Regions from separate parts of the Paenibacillus sp. DCT19 genome, predicted to be linked through region 1. Evidence: riboswitches for the same ligand, from Rfam matches in the RefSeq annotation. Region 1 holds a riboswitch; each other region holds the start of a gene.
What was found. A riboswitch is a leader RNA that binds a small molecule or an ion and turns the genes downstream of it on or off. The one in region 1 is predicted to bind cyclic di-AMP.

Region 1 (5,076 bases):
TGTTCAATTAGAGGTGTGTGTTGCGTATGGTGCGTGGATGCGTAAGTGAGTTGTTATGCTTTGAAAGCGTGTAACCCGGCTCCAAGCATGTGGAAGCTTGGGAATAGAGACTTCATTGACGTCGTTGTTGCTTGAGTTGGTTCATCCGCAGCGGAGGCGCTAACGGTGTTCCATTCATGCTCCAGGTCTGCGGTCAGGTGAACCAGCAGTTCCTGTATGTTTTGACGATCGAGGGGAGGGCTTTCGAGGCTTCAATTATGCATGCGTTTGAGGCTGAGTGGAGATAACCGAGTACCGCCTCCTCGACGGGGATATCAAGGTGGTGGTTAATCCAGGCGTGAACAGTGGATAGGCATCCAACTGAATTATAGGTGGACAGCGTGTGTTCGAGTTTTCTGAAGTCGATCCAGGGATGGAGAGCTTGAGCAAGCTTGATTAACCGTTTGCCCATAGCGGAGGACTGTTCCCTGAGATCTGGAGGGGTTCGCTGGACGTGAACCAGTTTGTCAATAAGAGCTGTTCGCCATGTATCCTTCTGATCTGCTGCGCTGTAGATTCCCTTAATCGCCATTCCTTCAAGGCGGACAATGCTTGGATGCAATTGACAACGCATGAACGATTCCAGGTCTGCTACGTCACGGATTGATCCTTCTGCTATAAGTGCATCCATGCCGAATGAATGAGTGAACCCTCCGACTTGAATAGAGGAATCAAGCAGTTTGACATAATCGAGCAGCTTATTCCCACGGTTCACAATCTTTCGCCTCCTATGTTCGTTAAATGTTAATATATATAACATTTTATTGCGTTTAGATGCTGTTTATGAGTTTGAATCCGAATTATATGATATATATAATCACATAATTATCCGCTTTTTGTCAATTAAATCTTGTTATTTTTATTTAAATTTCTTTATTGTGTTAATTATAGTAACATAATGAGTTATGTGTTGAAGTGCGTAATGATATTCTTGTTTATTGGAAGGGAAGTAGGTCGAATTCAAGGATATGCAACTGCTGTGGGAATATGACGATTCATGCAGTTAGAGGTGGAATATCGTGTGAAATAACTGAAATTAAAAAGTGCTTTACTTTTATAATGAAACCCTGTATAATCAATTTTGTTGCCGATAATTTACGACATGCGGTCGTGGTGGAATGGCAGACACGCTATCTTGAGGGGTAGTGGGCGTATGCCCGTGGAGGTTCGAGTCCTCTCGACCGCATCATAATGCAAGATAAGAAGAAGCTTCCGAACATGGAAGCTTCTTTTTTTGTTTCTAACGTTTTATTTTATTCTAATTTCATTAAGCCTGAAGAATGTTGTTCAGTTCTCAAAGATCAAACTTGAAGCAGACGTAAAATTTCGCCATCGATGACCTTTTCACTAATTCGCATAAAACCTAACGATTCGTACAATTTTCCGGCAATCGTAATTCGAATTCGCTAACATATTTAGATTCCGCAATCCAATAAACGACAGGTGCAGGAAATAGAGCAAGCTGTTCTGGCTTAACTTTAAGCTGAGTACATGCATACCAATTTTCAATAGTCACAGGTTGTAAATCGATAAGTGCGTTTTTCATACCACATCACTCCTCTCAACAGAACACTCTAATGTCTATCATAAGTTCTTATGTCAAAATAAGCTCTTGAGTGCAAAAAAAAGCCACCGACTAGAGAATTCCTGCTTAACGCTAGGGTCTCCGGTTAGATGGCTGTTGGTTGTTCAATTTATTTCAATAATTTCTCGATGTCAGCTTCAATCTGATCAGGAGTTGTTTTGGGTGCGTAACGCTTTACGACACGTCCGTCTTGATCTACTAGGAATTTAGTGAAATTCCATTTGATTGCTTTGGAGCCGAGCAGGCCTGGAGCCTCTTTGGTGAGATGCTGGAACAGGGGGTGAGCGTTCGATCCGTTGACATCGATCTTCTCGAACATCGGGAAGCTTACACCATAGTTCATTTGACAGAACTCAGCAATATCATCGGATGAGCCCTTTTCCTGTGCAAATTGATTGCTCGGGAATCCAAGGACTTCAAAATTGCGGTCTTTGAATTTATTGTACAGCTCTTGCAGTCCTTCGAATTGTGGTGTCAGTCCACACTTACTAGCAGTATTCACAATAAGCAGCACTTTGTTTCGGTATTGAGACATTTCTTGTTCTTGGCCTCGAAGGGTATTTACTTTGTATTCATAAACGGTCATGAAAATCGCCTCCAGTATCGAATGAATTAATCCTATTTCGTATATATCTATTATATTGGTTGCAATTAAATAATGCAAAACTAATATTAGATAATTCTAGTTTTGGTGCATTTGGGAGTTCGAATCGGTCTCCATAGGGACGAATAGGCAGATGATTTCTGTGATCACGAGAATTAGAGAGCTTTGAGGAGATGGATGTAGCAAAAATATGTTGTAAGCGATATCATTGGGTTGAAACGGCATAAATCCGTCGATTCGGTGATCTGTGTACACTTTACATCAACATGACCTCGGTGTATGATTCATATCGTAATTTCTAATTTAATTTCTATTGTACATGAAAAAACGAAACAAACGATAATATCGATCTAATCAGTCATGATGTAAGAACGATGTTTTAATCGCTGAGTTTCCATTCATTCATGGGTGGAAAACGGGGGAACCAAAAGGATGCGCTGTTCTAGGGCAGTATGGATCCATGGGGTGAATTTTCCGGTAACAGCCGGAAATAGGGCGACTCTCGCGCCCGAATCCGTCAGCTAACCTCGTAAGCGTTAAAGGGAGAGGCAACAAGCCGTACGCTGGTTCATGGTGTTTTTGCCATGGATTCTTTAAGAAGCGTCCGGGAGGCCTTGGTCCCCACGCTTCTTTTTTGTTGTCTTTTCACGCTAAGGGAGGAACGAATGATGGATAATGAGATGATTTTAGTAACTGCTCCGAACGAAGCGGGGCGCAAATTTATCAAACTATTGATGTACAAAAAAATGCCGTTTGCCGTTCTGACCAACAGTGCAGGGGAAGAGCGGAAACTCCGGAAGTTCGGGGTAGAGCATGTCATTCGCATGAACACGGCTGCGGCTGAAAAATGGTTTTTGCCTCAGAGCAGTGTAGGCAATGTTTTTATTTTCGAGAATAGTCTCAACTTGACCTGCCGTTATTTGCAGATCTGTCGTTCGTGGACATCTAAGTCACTGTGTGTGATTACTGAACAGAGCCATCCAAAAGGAATTTATCGAGGCATGGGTGCCGATCGGATTGTCTATTCATTAAACGGAGAAGTAGGCTTCCTACTTAACGGTTGATGCTGCAACCGATGATTGCTCCCTTGTCAGGTGCCTGATATAATTGAAATAATAGATCATTAAACTTATGAACAAATGGTAAACGGAATTTTGAGGAGACTCATGCATGAAGTGGGTCTTCTTTTTTTATTGTTCAGGGGATGCAGCAAGAGTTTCCCATAGCTGACAAGGAGGAATAGATGTGCCGGATGTACGTGGGTTAAAATGGTTGTTCTTCGATGTAGGAGATACGCTAGTAGACGAATGGGAGCCTGTAGACGATATTATCGGTCAGTTCGTGAGAGAAGCCTGTGCGCTTGGATATCCGGTGCAGATCGAGACTGTGCGGGAGATATTTGTCACCTGTTACCGAAACTACGAGCCGTGGCCAATGAAAGTGGCGATACGCACGTTGATTAGCGATGAACAGCATAGAGAGCAGATTCAGGCTAAATTGAAGTTTCGCAAAGAGCTTGAGCAGCCCTATGCGTGCGCAGGTTCAGTGCTCAAATCACTGTCACGGTTTTATCGCATTGGCATCATTGCTAATCAGAGTCCAGGTACGGAGGAACGGTTAGAGCGTTACGGATTGCGTAAGTATGTGAATGTGCTTGCTTGCTCAGCTGAAGAAGGAGTGTCCAAGCCTGATCGTGAACTGTATGCGGTGGCATTGAAGCAAGCAGGGTGCAAGGCTGAGGAAGCGGTTATGATCGGAGATCGCATCGATAATGACATCGTTCCCGCGAAGAAGCTTGGAATGCGAACGATACGCATTTTACAGGGGTATGGACGGTTCCAGCCTGAGCTTGAAGATCAGGATCACCCGGATTGGACAGTTGATAATCTAGAGCAGCTTCTTCCTTTGCTTCTACCAGATCAAGACTAGGAGATATACTCCAAAATAAGATTTATAGCTGATGACCCTACTAGAGCATATCGTTCTAGAAAAGGATAAAAAAAGAGCCGACCCATTTCAAGTGAACATTTCACTTGGATGAGTGGGCTCTTTTTATTTGAATTAAAACAGCGCGATGGTCTGAATAATGAGGTACACATTCAGGACAACGATGACTGCAGCGATGATCCAGGACGTAATTTTCAACCACAGTTTGTTCGCGAATGCACCCATACTCTTCTTATCGCTCGTAAACATGACCAGCGGAATAACCGCAAAAGGAAGCTGTAAGGAAAGTACGACTTGGCTTAGGATCAACAGTTCCTCTGTTCCGTGCTCTCCTGCGATAGCGGTCACGATTACGGCAGGAATAATTGCAATCAGGCGAGTGACTAGACGTCGCAACCATGCAGGGATTCGAATGTTAAGGAACCCTTCCATAACAATCTGTCCAGCGAGAGTACCGGTAAGTGTCGAGTTCTGACCTGATGCCAACAGGGCAACGCCGAAGAGAACACTTGCAACAGTGGTACCAAGCAGAGGTGTGAGCAGATGGTAAGCATCTGCAATCTCGGCAACCTGTGTCATACCGGCACTGTGGAATACTGCCGCTGATACGATCAAGATCGCTGCGTTGATGAACAGCGCGAGTGTAAGTGCAATCGTGGAATCCATCGTTGTATAACGAATGGCTTCTTTTTTACCCTGCGGTGTCTGTTCGATCTGACGTGTCTGCACAATGGAGGAATGCAGATACAGGTTATGCGGCATGACGGTAGCTCCAATAATACCGATGGCAATATAGAGCATAGCCGGATTCTGAAGGATTTCAGTGCTAGGTACAAAACCGTGAAGCACTCCGCCCATATCGGGTTTTGCCAAGAACAGATCAATACCGAAACAAAGGGCG
Region 2 (5,076 bases), 1.6 Mb from region 1:
CCAGATGAAGTACTTTGCCAGGCATCTCGAAATAAGCAGGCTCTTGCTGCTGAGTCCATTCCTGAACCAATCCTTCTCGATTACGCTCTGCCTGTTCCATCCGGTTTTGCTGCAGACGAGAAAGCGTCTGATGAGCCTTGACATGCGCCTGTCGGGTCTTAGCGCTCTGCGGTTCATATGGAACCTGTATTAAATCATCCACTGGGGAATCGGCAAGCAGTCGGAACTCGGTACCTTTAATGACGGCACTGTCCACCTGAAGGCCTTCCACCCGAAAAGTCACATCTCCACCGTATGACTTTCGAACGACCAAGTCTCCGATATTCATCAACATAATCACCTCTACCCCATCGTATGGGCTAGAACCCGGATTGGTTCATCCGAATTTAAATACATTACATAGCAAACCTACAATTCTACAGATCAATTTCATAAGAAGACCTGTTTATAAGGAGTCGCCTGTACTGGAAATGCCTATAGCGCTGCACGAACTCCAGCTTCCCACATCACCGTGCTTAACGTTGCATATTCCTCCAAGCTGAGAGTCTCGCCACGTCTAGATGGCTGAATGCCGGCCTGCTCCAATAATTGGTCAGCCTGCTCCCGATTATCCTTTGTAAAAAAGCGAGATTTTAGGTTGTTGGAAATGGTTTTTCTCCGCTGTGCAAAAGAGGCCTGTACCACCTCGAAGAAGTGTGCTTCATCTGGCACCTGCACTGGAGGTTGTTCCCGAACCTTGAGTTTAATAACCGCCGATTCCACATTAGGTTGTGGGATGAACACTGTTGGTGGAACAACACAGACAAGTTCAGGCACACTGTAGTATTGTACGGCAATACTCAGACTGCCATAGTCCTTGGAACCAGGTGCAGAAGCCATACGTTCAGCTACTTCCTTCTGAATCATGACCACGATGCTGTCCACGGGCAGCTTTTCTTCCAGTAGCTTCATCATGATCGGCGTTGTCACATAGTAAGGCAAGTTCGCAACAACGCTGACTTTGTCCACTTGACCAAAATCCGTTCGGAATAACTCCTCCAGATCCAGCTTCAATACATCACCATGATGAACCCGTACATTGGGATAAGGCTCCATCACTTCACCTAAGATCGGCAAGAGCCGCTGATCAATCTCTACTGCCGTTACAGGTCCTGCAACCCTAGCAAGCCGCTCCGTTAGTGCTCCGATTCCCGGCCCGATCTCAAGTGCACCTTTGGACTCGTCCAAATCTGCAGCGTTAACGATCTTGTTCAATATATTTTGATCAATTAGGAAGTTCTGTCCTAGGCTCTTCTTAAATGAAAATCCATGCTTCTGAATAATTTCTTTGGTTCGCTTGGGTGTTGCAATCTCCAACGTCTCTTCCATACCCTTCATTTACTTCACAATCCTTCACATTCGATTTGCGATAATGCGGCAGAGAATTCTTCTCGGGTGATCTGAAACACACTTAGCCGCTTGTGAAACTGCTTCCCGTTACAATATCCGATGCCGAGTATATTCCCCATCTCCATGCGACGTGCGGCAGCCTGGGGATGCACAATGAGCCCAGCAGCGATCAGATCCTCCCAATCAATCAGACTCGGTGCTCCTTCATAGGACGTATGCACACGTGCTAAGGCATGGCGAATAGCTTCTGGCGAAGCGTTCTCGACCCCGATATCTCCTTTGCGCGTTGCGTCAGCCTCAGGAATGAAGGCGTGCTTACAACCTGGTACCTTATTGGCAATAATTTTCCGTATCCGCTCGCCAGCATGATCTGGATCGGTCAGGACAATGACACCTCTTCGCTCCTGAGCAAGTGCAATGCGCTTTAGAATCCGCTGATTAATGGCTGAGCCGCCTGTTTCAATGGTATCCGCCTGAACGGCGCGCCTTATCGCCACCGTATCGTCACGTCCTTCAACCACGATCACTTCTTTTATCATGTTCCAATTCTTCCTTTCTAACGCAAAAAGAAGAGGAATATCCCTCTTCTCTGGCAAACGGCGGGCGAGACTGAATTCAGACCCTCCCGCCGCATATTCCGCATGAATCATTCATGCCTTATATTTTATAGCATTCCCATTTCAAAGTAAAACGATTTTAGTTTGCTTCCGGCTTCACCGGACCGATCACATAGACCGTTTTACCTTTTTTACGTCCGAAGTTAATGGCATGCTTCACACTGTCATAATATACGTCAATCTTATTACCTTTAATAGCTCCGCCCGTATCTTCGGCACGACGGAAGCCGAGACCTTCAATGTATACCCACCATCCGATGGGAATGACTTTCGGATCGACCGCAATAGTGCGACCTTCTGTTACCCGAGTACCGGAGGCTGTTTTGGTGCCAATGCCAGGCTCTTCAGAAGAATATGCCGTCATAGACACATTTTTGAGGACTTTAGAATATTTAAAAGAAGTACCTGAAACGGTAATAACTTTGCTGCCCGAGGCAGAAGATTTATCCGAGTTCGATGATGCTGTTTTTGTTGCTGTTTTTGTCTTCGAAGTGCTAGCTGATACCGTCTGGATTTCAGGCTCCTTCACGACAGGTACAGGTTTAGCTTTGGTTCCGACAGCGATGACCTTATCTACGCGATTGGTCGATACCGACTTGCCTACCATTTTCTTGGAGACTAATTCTCCATCTTGGAACACTTTCTCAATATGTTGTACGAGTGTACCTTCTTTACCACTTACGATGACGCGGTTGTCACCTTTGTACAAGCTAGGGTCAGCCGTTTTGATGACTTTGAATGCGATGGGCTGCTCCACATCAACTGTACGCTTTGTTACACGCACTACACGGATTTTCATATCCTCTTTGATTGAAGTTCCAAGTGCAGGGTAAACTTTATCATCGCTTGCAATTTCAATACCCGACTTTTGAATTACCTCTTCTACCGATGCATCGGTTGTATACAGAGTCTTGGTGTCTCCGTCTGCCGTAATATTTACTGGAATGGCCCGCTCAATAACGATGCGGTCTCCATCTGCAATCGCCCCATTCAAGGGCATGGATACCTGATCGTGAGGGCTGACTGTGATTGACTGCTCCTCTAACAATTCTTGAAGCATTCCTGTACGAGTCTCTACCGCCTGAGCTTTGCCATCGATAACCAGCGAAATTTGTTTCCCGGCCTGACCATAAACGACTAACAAGATCATGATTGTAAGCGCAATTGAGAATATCGCGATCAATGCCATTTGACGCATGTTCTCATGCTTCCACCGTAACGCGAAAGACTTACTGGATGATCGTGACTCATGGGTCTCTTCTGTTTGGAATGTGCCCACTTCTCCGTCCTCCTTCATAGCCTCGCCGTCTAGAGTAATGCATGATGTCTTTGACGCGACTATACCTGATTTTCTACAGAACACGGGTTAGACCAACCTAGCCGGTTCTGCACCATGAATCAATCTTCGCAACATGATGTCATCCTCCTGAATACTTACCGTATGATGACAGTATTTCTTTTATTCAAAAACAAAAAAAGCCAAAGAAAGAGTGTAAGAGGACTCTTTCGTGGCTTCCGAATGATTTTGAATATCGGAAATTCATGCACGAGGTTGCCTCTCTTTTTCCGCTTGCGAGGTTAGCTGTCGGGTTCGGGCGAAAGAGAGCCGCCCTATCTCCGGTCACCCGCTCATGGCGGACGCCCTTGAATTCACCCCGAGACCCAAAGAAGAAATCAAATAGTGGCTTCGCAGATCATTCCGCTGCTTTTGGGTCAGCGAACGATGCGCACCGGCTATATTCACCGATGTTTAAGCCCTATTGGTTCCCCCGCTCTCCGATAACGGAGACTCAGCGAGATTGATTCATGAAAGTAATGTTGTTCATCGGAAAGTGTCCCTTTGTTCATCCCCCGAACATCTGTCCAATTTTCCGCACAACAATTCACTGAAAAGATGATATCCTGTTTCGATGCATGTTGTAAAGCGTTGTTCAAGTACGTTTTTCTAAATATTTGGTTAAAATATTGTAATATTCTTGATTTATTTGGATCAAAAAGCAAATTACCTCCGTCTAGCTCACTTTTTCATCCCATTTGCTCCATTTTTTAACGAATACCAAATCGTTCCATGGCATTTTTGGTGGTTATTGCGGCAATTTCCTCTAGCGAAATGCCTTTAATTTCCGCAGCTGCTTCTGCAACCAGACGTACATGCGCTGTCTCATTTCGTTTACCACGAAATGGATGTGGAGTCAGATAAGGAGCATCTGTTTCAAGGAAAAATCGATCCATCGGAACCTTCTCCAGTACCTCTTTGGGTTGCTTCGCATTTTTGAACGTAATTGGCCCTCCGAATGAGAGGTGAAATCCTAGATCAAGACATAGTTTCGCGGTTTCCCAGCTACCTGAGAAGGAGTGCATTACTCCGCCAACGTCTCCAGCCTTTCTTCTCGCAAAATTTTTACAATGTCCTCATGTGCATCCCGATTATGAATGACGATGGGCATGTTCAACTCACGAGCTAGTCCAATCTGCTGTCGAAGCACACGCTGCTGTACATCCTTTGGTGACGTATCCCAATGATAATCTAAACCAATCTCGCCAATCGCCACGACTTTTTCATGCTTGCATAAAGATGCAATCCATTCCAAGTCACCTTCTTGCATCGTGATTGCATCCACCGGATGCCACCCAACAGCTGCGTAAATAAAGTCATATGTCTCGGCTAATTTCATAGTGGATGGAATTGTTTCTCGGTTAAAACCGACATTAATCATGCGGCTAATCCCTGCATCAACAGCCCGCTTGATCATAGCTTCACGATCCTCGTCGAATTGGGGCGCATCTAGATGGGTATGGGTGTCGAATAACATCATGTTTCGTTCTCCCTTTCTGTCGAATCAGAATAAATTGAATAGTGTATTCACGCTTATGCACGTGCAATCATATCTGATTAAATTTTTTTTAAAAAAGTGAATTTTTCAGTTAGATAAAATGGGCTTATAAAGGTTTTTTTTAAACGATTTGACCCTAACTACCTACAATATGTGGATTGAATTAGCGACAACATACTCTATATGTAGATCTGTTTAGGGAAATATAATTTTATAAAAAAACCTAAGATTACAAA
Region 3 (5,076 bases), 1.5 Mb from region 1:
CACGGAGATGAAAACAGAAGACGGTCTGTCGCTGTTACATCGCATGCAATACGTACAGCCGGATGACGGCAATATAAAAGATAAAACTCTGATCAAAATCCGATTGCCCAAACCGGTGAAGGGCGGGGAGAGCATAACGCTGCACACTCGATTTGAAGTACAGCTACCCAAAATTTTTGCACGCATGGGAACCGCAGACGATTTTGTAATGGCAGGGCAATGGTTTCCCAAAATTAGCGTTTATGAGCCTACAGGTAGACGAGGCCGGACAACCGAGGGGTGGAATCTGCACCAATATCACGGAAATTCCGAATTTTATGCCGACTTCGGTATCTATAGCGTGCGCATTCGAGTACCGGAATCATACAAGGTAGCCGCAACAGGATTTCCAACACAGCAAGCGGTTGTGAAGAATAAAGAAAAAATCTATCAATTCTATGCCGACGATGTCCATGATTTTGCATGGGCGGCCTCACCTCATTTTGTTTATGCCGAGGAGCCTTTCTCTGCACCCAATGTTCCTGGAGTAAGGATCAAACTGTATCTTGACCCAGCACACCAGGATCTAAAAGAACGTTACTTCTATGCTGCCAAGGCAGCTTTGGCGAATTACAGCAAATGGTTTGGCACTTATCCATACTCCACACTCTCAATCGTCGTTCCTCCGAAAACCGGAAATGGTGCAGGCGGCATGGAATACCCAACGTTGGTGACTGCCTTCGGGGCGGATGATACGACACCCGGTTATGATCTGGAACGAACCGTCGTGCATGAGATTGGTCATCAGTATTTCTATGGTATGCTCGCCAGCAATGAATTCGAGGAGGCTTGGCTCGACGAGGGATTCACCTCTTATGCAGAGGATAAATTAATGGAGCAAGAATATGGCCTAATCCCTAACTTACCTGTTCAAGCAGGCTTGATCACGTCTCCCGCCCCACTGACACAGGAAGCATGGAAATTTGATTCACAGAACCATTATGCAGCAAATGTCTATACACGAGGTAAGCTTGTCTTGCTCGGTATCGAACAACAAGTCGGCTCCAAAACAATGGAACGCATTCTCTCTACCTATGTGAAGAAGTACCGTTTCAAACATCCCACTTCAGCAGATTTCCAAAAGGTCGTGGAACAAGTTACTCGCACTTCATGGTCTACGTACTTTGATCAATATGTATATGGCGATGGGATGGCAAACTTCGCTGTAGAGAAAATCAGCGTAACTCCGATTCAGAAGGGTGATCAAGAGGTGTATGAATCCTCTGTGACCATTCAGAAAAAGGGAAGCAATTATATGAAGGTTCCTGTACGAATTGTGTTCGAGGATGGGCATATCGTGAACAAGGAGTGGAACGGAAACGAGGATCGAGTCACCTATAAGCTTACCTATACTTCTCCGGTTTCTTGGGCCATGACCGACCCTCTATACACCGTGGTACTAGAGAACCGTCATATGGACAATTTCCTAAAAGCCAAATTGGACGAACCAACTAAATTCCGCTGGAGTTTGAGCACGACCAAGCTTATAGAAGCTATTTTCGGAAGTCTGTCATGGTGAGGTGGAGACAGTGAAAGCAAAAATACGTGAAGGCTGGTTTCTCGTCCGTCAGCACATGTTCATAGCCGCACTACTATTTATCTATCAATTAGTATGGGGATACTTTATCTATCGGTTAGTGCAGTCCGCAGTAGTCCCGCTGCTGCTTCGGTATCCTGTCACGGATGCTGGAGAGCTCAGTACGCTGTTGTTCAAAATGGAGAGCCAACTGAGTCTCTCTACTCATCCTGAGGTTCATCGGTATCTATGGATTCTTGGAGCCATGCTACTGTTACGCATGCTAATCACTCCCCTCATCCAAGCAGGGCTGTTGTATTCATTACAGCATTTTAATCAATCTGAGGAACGAACTCCTTTTGTCCGTGGCATCAAAGTGTTATGGAAACCGATGTTACTGTTGCACTTCATAAGAACGTTGCTGATGCTGTTACCCGCCTACTGGCTTGTACCAAAACTGTACGCCATTCTAATGGATGGATTCCATTCATTACAACTGTTACTGCCTGGCATTCCATATGTCGCCCTGTGGATCGTGTACGGCTGGATTATTCACCATGTAATGTTATACATGCAGTTCGGTGCATCAGCTCCAGATGGCGAAGACCGGGCACACGGTATATTATACGCTCTATGGATCGCACTTCGTCATATCGTGTCTGTAATTGGCATCGCTGTGCTTCTGGGAGGGCTGCATCTGCTTCTCTTCGGTGCCTTCACTTCAGCATCATGGTTCTTAACAGGCCTCGCTGGCCTTATATTACAGCAAACGTATCCGCTGGCTCGCTGTCTCATGTCTCTATGGAAGATATGTGCCCATTTCCGCTTATGGCAGTCCAAGTCGACTAGAGGTTGATTCAAACAGGTTAAAATTTGTTACCATCTCCATGTCACATAAACGCGATGATAGCGCTTCACAAAAGCAAACCTCAACCTTTCCCCGTCAAAGGTCGAGGTTTTTTTTGCTAATTTTACTGCTAAACGTTGCCAAAGCAGTGTTCCTCTGTTACAATAATCGCAGTGAGTTTTTAGTAACAACTTTGTAATCTTTACCTTCATATTTGTAACTACTTAAAATTTAATCGTCATTTCTTGATTTCACAGGTGCACAACTAGCATAGCCAAATTCCTAGCACCTGGGAAGCGGGGGAACCAGTTATGGGTGAATTGATCTTGCTACAGAGGGATCATAGGGGACCTTCAACCGAATCCTTAAGCTAACCTCGCAGGCATTGGAAGGGGTATATCTCTTGTTCAAGAAGAAACTAACCGCAGCTGTACTTAGCCTCACATTTGCATTATCACTTGGAGCTGGCAGCGCATTCGCAGATTCAAAAATGGATGAAGTAATCGACTCAGCAATGGGAACTACATACAAAAGCGGAGGAACAACGCTTAACGGCTTTGACTGCTCTGGATTTACACGGTATGTATTCGACAAGCTTGGCATTGATTTGGCTCGCCAATCAAGCTCCCAATTCGAAATGGGTGACTCTGTGTCCCGTTCAGAAATGAGACCTGGCGATCTGGTATTCTTTAATACTTCTGGCAGTGGAATTTCACACGTAGGTATTTTCGTTGGAGAAGGTAAGTTCGCACACTCTTCTTCTTCCAAAGGCGTTACGATCAGCGCATTGAGCGAAAACTACTGGGCTAACCGTTATGTTGGCGCTAAACGTATTATGAGCACGGAAGCATATGAAACACTCGCACGTGACTAAGGACAAGCTGAGCAACATCATACTGTAACCAAGCATAACAGAACCGCCCGATCCATTCTCCGCAGGAATGGTTCCGGCGGTTTTTTTGTGCTTTCTCGTCCGTGCCCTTAAGATGTTTTTACCCATCCTATTGTAATATAAACGTAATAAACCAATCTTTTGTTTCAATTTTTTTCTATTTTACGAAGACTTGCCAAAACGACACCACGTTCTGTAGAGTAGCGTTAGGAATATCTATACATTTACACATGATCTGTAGGATCGATCCATCACCTTTCAGGAGCTTGTCCGTTTTGAAGAGGTACCTATCCTACAAATGAGAGGAGCGTGCAGGAAGTATGGACGAAGCTTCTGTGACGTTTCACGTTAAACCTATGGAAGAGGAACACGCACAGCAGATATGCAGTTGGCATTACGACCCGCCTTATAATATTTATAGTTGGCTTCCTTGGGAGCAGATGAAGGCACTTGAAGTCGAATTTGGGGATGTGCAGCTACGGAAAGATCAATATGCTGTCATTTTTGACAAGCATGATGAGATTTGTGGATTCGCACAGTTCTTTCCACTTGTGGGTGTTACCCGAATTGGGCTGGGTATGCATCCCGAACGATGCGGTCATGGACAAGGCGTGGATTTTGTGTCTGCGATTGTACAAGAAGCGATCCGAAGGAATCCTTCAAACGAAATTGATTTAGAAGTTCTCACCTGGAATACCCGAGCCATTCGGGTTTATGAAAAGGTCGGTTTTATCACCCAAGATACATACGAACGCCAAACCCCTACCGGTTTGCAGCCTTTTTATTGTATGGTGTATGCAGGAGCTCGTTAACTTACAGGATCATTAAGAGTTAAGCACATTCATGGTTTCATATGATAAGTTTCAAAAAATTACCACAAAATGCTATGATGTCGTGGATAGTTCCGTTATAATGATATGGACAGTTTCAGTTAGATGATCTTTCATTCTGGAGGGGACATAAGGGATGCACAAATGGATCATGAGCGGGGTATTTTTTGCAGCGTGCGCGTTAGCTATTATTTTAATGTTTACGCTTCCAGGAAAAGAAGAGGTTGCACAAGAAGCTAAACCAACTATGCCGGAAGTCACAATGGATGCCGGACAGGCTGAAGCACTGGTAAAAGCCAATTGTATCTCCTGTCATGGGGATCAGCTTCAAGGGGGCGTAGGCCCGGCTCTTGCGAACATCGGAAGTCAGGATGACGTCGAGAAGATCTACTCCACGATCGTCAAAGGTAAAGGCGGCATGCCTGCGTTCAAGGATCGACTGCAAGATGAAGAAATTGCCAACATTGCGATGTGGCTCGCCGAGAAAAAGTAAATGATGAACGAAGAGGCTATTACCTCCTTACCCGGGGTAACAGCCTCTTCTCTGTATTTGCACACATTGACGATGTACTCAGTTGCTCGTTGCCTGCTGCGCAAGAAATGCTTCTACTTCATCTGCAGACGGCATTCCGGACTGGGCACCCAGCTTCGTCACGGATAGCGCAGCCGCGCCCATAGCGAAGCTGACTGCCGCGTCAAGCGTCTCGCCGCGCGCAAGGGCTACCGCCAGCGCGCCGTTGAAGCAGTCGCCAGCGCCGGTCGTATCGACGGCGCTTACGGCGTAGCCGGGCGCACGGCTCGCGCCGGCACGCCCTGCTTGTACGCGGCCATCAGGCGCTGCCGCGTACACAGCCCCCTCGGGGCCGAGCGTCGTAACGACGGCGGCCCCGAGGGATGCGGCGAGCTCTGCGACCGCCGCATCCAGGTCTTCCGGCCGGAGATGATCCCGGCC
Region 4 (5,076 bases), 680 kb from region 1:
CGTATTTTGTTCATAGACGATATTATTGCTAATGGGGATGCAGCTCGGGGCGTTATCAAAATTATTGAACGCTCTGGCGCTGAATTAGTTGGCTTCGGTGTAGTGGTCGAAAAATGTTTTCAAGCAGGAGCACGAACCATCCGTGAACAGGGAATTCCTGTTGAAGCCCTGGTACGTATCCGTTCCCTGAACGATGGAAGCATTCAGTTTGACGATAACGAAATGTGACATTTTAAAGGAAAAGGGCCTATTTTTTGAACAATGCCTTTGCATGACCGCAGAATTCATTTATAATGGGGTTATGTTAGGGAGAGGAGGCAACACCATGGGGAACCAAGCGGCAACAGAACAATTTTTTATTGATAAGCTGGCGGAATCGAAAGTTCATTTTGAACGTGCCCTGGATTGTAAACATACGGAATTCGATGACCTTTATCCCTATATGATTGAACATCCTCAATTTTTCTGGTACAAACGCTATGTTGCCTGGTCAGAACTTCTGACGATTGTAGGCTTGTGTGAAGAGTTGTCCTTCTCTTGGAAAGAGCAATTTACACCGCATCAAGTGGAGTACCTTGAAGAACGTGTGATGTCCGCCAAAGTGCTTGATTTTTGGTTTGAGAAGAATGACAGCAAAGAGCACGCGCAGCGGTAAATTTCAGTCGGGACATACATTTCGTATGACATGACAGTCCAATACAGTCACGTGAGACCTAAATGAGTTGTCATTTAGGTCTCTTTTTGTAAATTAATTTGGAACATAGGAGCTATAGACATGATTAGTGATACAGAGCTGGATGCCCTGCGTTTGTCAGGTGAAAAGGTTAGAGTAGTAAGGGACGAGCTGGAGTCCAATGATGTAACAGGAATTGTTGTTGCTTGGGATGGAGAGCAGGTACTCATTCGTCGGCAGAATCGGCGTGTGGTTAAGCTCGATCGTAGTTATCGCTATCAGTTGTTCAGCGAGCCGCGCCAGAGTCCACTTAGCGATTAGAAAGAAAGTTAACGGGATTTACCATCATTCCATAGGCATAAACGAATCGCTCAGGAGAAAGGATAGTTACAGTGAAGGAATTGGGAACTATCTTTGAGAGGGCGTGCAATGATATGACATTGATGAATGAGAAGGTTCATGCGTATAAAGATCAGATTGGTGAATTGAGCGATGTGTTACCAGGAGTGGTGAAGTCTTACCATGAGTTTACCGGAGAATGCTTTCAACCTGGAGCCATTGATGCCAAAACAAAACAATTAATTGCCTTGGGCATTGGCTTATTTGCCAATAACGAAGTGTGTACCTTCTATCACGTGGAGGAAGCTCGTGCGAAGGGCGCTACTGATCAGGAGATTATGGAGACTATAGCTGTTGCAGGAGCCGTAGGCGGTGGACATGCACTGTCTCAGGGGGCAATGCGCGTACAAAAGGCGCTGCACTAAAGCAGGATGAAGTTAAAGAAATGAAAATAAGGACTTATTCCTTGGCATAATGCTACGGAAATAGGTCCTTATTTATGTTTACAGTAAGTTGTATTATATTTTTCCAATCATTTTATTATACATAAACTGCCCAGTTACCCGGCGGGCTGTGACATAACGGTCTTTGAAGTAAGGGTTGGACAATTTGGTGATGCTAACCCCTTTGCTGCTTGAAGCATGTGCGAATTTGCCGTCACCGATATAAACGCCTGTGTGTGAAACGCCATTGCCCATTGTGTTGAAGAAAACAAGATCTCCTGTGCGAAGGTTCGCTTTGGATACTGGTGTTCCTGCTTTGGCTTGCTGCTGGGAAGTGCGAGGTAAATTGATACTATATTTATCAAAGAGATATCTCATGAATCCAGAACAATCGAAGCCGGCCATGGTTGTACCGCCCCATTTGTACGGAATGCCTGTCATGTTATTAACAACTGTATTGATTGTGCTTGCCTCTGTACTTGTTGCACCTGAAGTAAATAGTACTGCTGCTCCAAAAATGGAGATGATAAGTTTTTTCAAAATCAATGTTCTCCCTTCGTTGCCTACGGAGTTAGCTAAGGGTTCGGTAGAAGGTTCCCTATATTTCCTATGTATAAGAATAATTCACCCAAAATGGTTCCCCCGTTTTCAAACATGAAACTCGGCAATTGAATAATTAAGTTTTTGTAACCTTTTGAAACTATATTGCATATATGCGTAAATGTCAAACCCTTCTTAATACCTTCTTTATCGCCCAATGTTAACGGAACTATCGATTTTTATGAAGAAGAAACACGAAATAAAGATGCAACTGATTACAAAAAAGTAATATGTGTTTCAAATCCAAACAGGGTTGTATATCATTCGAACTTTGTCATGTGCAGTTTGAACTATTCTCATAGATACAATAATCGAGGAATGTTACAAGATGTTGCATTAATTGACAAAGATATTTTTTTTGCATAAGATCGTTCTATCCAATCCACATATTGGATAAAAATATAGTAGTTATATTTTAATTCAAATTAAGGTGGTGGTGGATGGTCGTGTAATTAGAAGGAAAGTAGTAAGTAGAATGATGGAAAATGAATGATTCTAATAAAAGGGAGTGTGTTATCATTTTGAGTACAAAAACAAAGTTAGTCACATTAGTTTTGGCATTTTCGATGGTATTTTCTGCGGTAGGTATGGTAATCCAACCCGTTAACACTGTATCTGCTGCTGATGCTTCAGGAACGACAGCAAGTATATCTGATATCTTGAAGAACCAACAAGCGGACGGTGGCTGGAGAAAAGAATATAAGCAAACAACGGGTGAGTGGGCGAAATCTACAATCGATAATAAAGCTACATACTCAGAAATTAGAAGATTAGCCAAAGAGTTTAAAAAGACAAACGACCCACGTTATTCTGCTGCGGCGATTAAAGGCATTAACTTTTTGCTGAATATGCAGTATTCCAATGGTGGATGGCCTCAAGTTTATCAAAGTTCCGGTTATCATAAACATATCACTTATAATGACGATGCAATGATAAATGTAATGTACATGCTGGATGAAGTAGCGACACGCAAAGGTGACTTCTCGTTTATCGACAGCAATCTCGCCAATCGTAGTAAAAATGCGGTTGCTAAAGGTGTAGATGCTATTTTGAACACTCAGGTGGTTTCAGGTGGCAAGCTGACAGCGTGGGGACAACAACATGATTCCAGCACACTCAAGCCTGCAGGTGCAAGAATCTATGAAGTGCCATCATTAACTGCTGGAGAGAGTGTAACAATTGTTAAATTCCTGAAAACGAGACCTTCCAACGCCAAAATTACTGCATCCATCAAGGGAGCAGAAGCTTGGTTTAACAAGGTGAAAATTACAGGTTACAGGTATGAGAGAGCTAATGGGGACAGCAAAATCATTGCTGACTCCAAAGCTGCACCGATCTGGGCTCGTTTCTATGAAGTCGGAACGGATAAACCGATCTTTATCGGTCGTGACGGTATCGTAAAATATAAATTAAGCGATATTGACAAAGAAAGAAGAGGCGGTTATGCATGGTATGGCAACTGGCCATCCAAGCTGTAACTTGCTTTAACTTCTAAACGGGCACGAATTAGTGCTGAGATCCCAATCACGAGAAGCCCGATCCGGAATGGAATATCTGGATCGGGCTTCTTTATGAGCATTTCATGTTGACATGTAAGTGCTTGCGTGATATATTATTTTTTGTCGCCGAGATACATAGTCACGGAGATCATCATATGCGGTCGTGGCGGAATTGGCAGACGCGCACGGTTCAGGTCCGTGTGGGCTAACCCCCGTGGAGGTTCGAGTCCTCTCGACCGCATCAAATAAAAAGGTTCCCTGTTAGACATTCGTCTAGCGGGGAACCTTTTTATATTTTTTATTTACGGACTGATATGCGGATCTCACAGCTTGTCCATCCATGCTATCGCGTACTACAACAATCGATCAAAATGGAGGATTGGGCAATTTTTTGCCACATAAGTTGATCCAAACCCGTATTATGATGCCGTAACTGTAATATTATCGATATTTGGCCCCTCGGTGCCTGTCGTTACGATTTTTATGGTATTCGAGCCTGAATTCATGGGTACCTGAATGGTTTTCTCACCCCACGTAGACCAGCTTCCCGTTGCTGAAAAGGGTGTATTGCTGATCACTTTTGTGCCGTTTACGAACACATCAAGGTTACGTGTACCACTCTCTAACGCATAACGAAACTTTACGTTTTTGGTGCCACTTGTAGCATTGTTGATGTTACTCCATTCAATGGCAGAATTCGTCAATGCGTTGAAATTAACATAGCCAGAGCCTGTGTAACCAGGGTAGATTGTTTCAATTAGAGCATCAGTTAACGTAGTTCCCGTTTCAGCTTCATACGTTGTGCCACTTGTGTTACCACTACCTGATCCGGTGATATCCGCTACAAATGTGGTTACACTTTGGGCAGGAAGCTGTGCAGTAAATGCACCATTAGACACATTGATCGGTGCTCCGCTAGCCAGGTTACGGCTGCTATCCGTTACCCATGAGGATACAGTAGACGCGTTACCATTTTGCAGGACAAATCGCTGACTGGTCGCAGAGGTTCCTTTGTTAATCGCTACAACGACGACCTTGTTATCTCCTTTGTAAGCAGATACAAACGTATTGGTATCGGGGTTTTTCGTTGCATCCACTCGCAGATAGCCTGGACGTACAAATTTGGAGAAATGAGCCATATTATAACCGCGTTTGCTAATCGTGCCATCCTCTTTCATCGGTCCGTACTGTCTACGGATGTACCACCATACATATGCTTGAAAATCTGCCTCTACCATTGCATTGTGCATGTGATGGGAGACTTCCAAAGCTTCCGGCCAGCGGTCAGCAGAATTGTTATCACTGTTTGGATAATAGACTTCCGTCATCCACAGTTCTTTGCCGGCACCTTTTTGCTTGAAGAGAGGGTATGCAAAATTATTGACTTGAGTACCATATAAATGCGCTCCTAAAATGTCCATATTAGCAAGCGCTTGTGGATCATTCAGGATTGGGTCAGATATGTTTTTTAGGTATTGAAAGGACTCTGGAGCCATGACTTTGGTGTTCTGGATCGATCCTG

Region 2: linked by a shared signal. The riboswitch ahead of DMB88_RS00150 (resuscitation-promoting factor) and the one ahead of DMB88_RS07045 (hypothetical protein) in region 1 are both predicted to bind cyclic di-AMP.
Region 3: linked by a shared signal. The riboswitch ahead of DMB88_RS00530 (C40 family peptidase) and the one ahead of DMB88_RS07045 (hypothetical protein) in region 1 are both predicted to bind cyclic di-AMP.
Region 4: linked by a shared signal. The riboswitch ahead of DMB88_RS10365 (C40 family peptidase) and the one ahead of DMB88_RS07045 (hypothetical protein) in region 1 are both predicted to bind cyclic di-AMP.

What each region holds. Positions count from the first base shown of each region.
Region 1 covers NZ_CP029639.1:1,607,330-1,612,405, forward strand. The annotation lists gene DMB88_RS07025 (urease accessory protein UreF) at 194-754, opposite strand; tRNA gene DMB88_RS07030 (tRNA-OTHER) at 1,144-1,225, shown strand; gene DMB88_RS07035 (hypothetical protein) at 1,403-1,585, opposite strand; gene DMB88_RS07040 (glutathione peroxidase) at 1,734-2,210, opposite strand; cyclic di-AMP (ydaO/yuaA leader) riboswitch at 2,603-2,779, shown strand; gene DMB88_RS07045 (hypothetical protein) at 2,894-3,292, shown strand; gene DMB88_RS07050 (HAD family hydrolase) at 3,474-4,157, shown strand; gene DMB88_RS07055 (Nramp family divalent metal transporter) at 4,290-5,076, opposite strand, start outside.
Region 2 covers NZ_CP029639.1:32,268-37,343, reverse strand. The annotation lists gene yabG (sporulation peptidase YabG) at 1-328, opposite strand, end outside; gene rsmA (16S rRNA (adenine(1518)-N(6)/adenine(1519)-N(6))-dimethyltransferase RsmA) at 475-1,377, opposite strand; gene rnmV (ribonuclease M5) at 1,383-1,928, opposite strand; gene DMB88_RS00150 (resuscitation-promoting factor) at 2,086-3,285, opposite strand; cyclic di-AMP (ydaO/yuaA leader) riboswitch at 3,558-3,812, opposite strand; partial or broken gene DMB88_RS00145 (TatD family hydrolase) at 4,053-4,822, opposite strand.
Region 3 covers NZ_CP029639.1:112,427-117,502, reverse strand. The annotation lists gene DMB88_RS00540 (M1 family metallopeptidase) at 1-1,558, shown strand, start outside; gene DMB88_RS00535 (carbamoyl transferase) at 1,569-2,411, shown strand; cyclic di-AMP (ydaO/yuaA leader) riboswitch at 2,665-2,802, shown strand; gene DMB88_RS00530 (C40 family peptidase) at 2,806-3,276, shown strand; gene DMB88_RS00525 (GNAT family N-acetyltransferase) at 3,615-4,106, shown strand; gene DMB88_RS00520 (c-type cytochrome) at 4,261-4,617, shown strand; gene rbsK (ribokinase) at 4,696-5,076, opposite strand, start outside.
Region 4 covers NZ_CP029639.1:2,290,970-2,296,045, forward strand. The annotation lists gene DMB88_RS10345 (xanthine phosphoribosyltransferase) at 1-228, shown strand, start outside; gene DMB88_RS10350 (hypothetical protein) at 326-655, shown strand; gene DMB88_RS10355 (hypothetical protein) at 776-994, shown strand; gene DMB88_RS10360 (carboxymuconolactone decarboxylase family protein) at 1,108-1,437, shown strand; gene DMB88_RS10365 (C40 family peptidase) at 1,531-1,995, opposite strand; cyclic di-AMP (ydaO/yuaA leader) riboswitch at 2,001-2,132, opposite strand; gene pelA (pectate lyase) at 2,577-3,533, shown strand; tRNA gene DMB88_RS10375 (tRNA-Leu) at 3,712-3,795, shown strand; gene DMB88_RS10380 (glucuronoarabinoxylan endo-1,4-beta-xylanase XynC) at 3,974-5,076, opposite strand, start outside.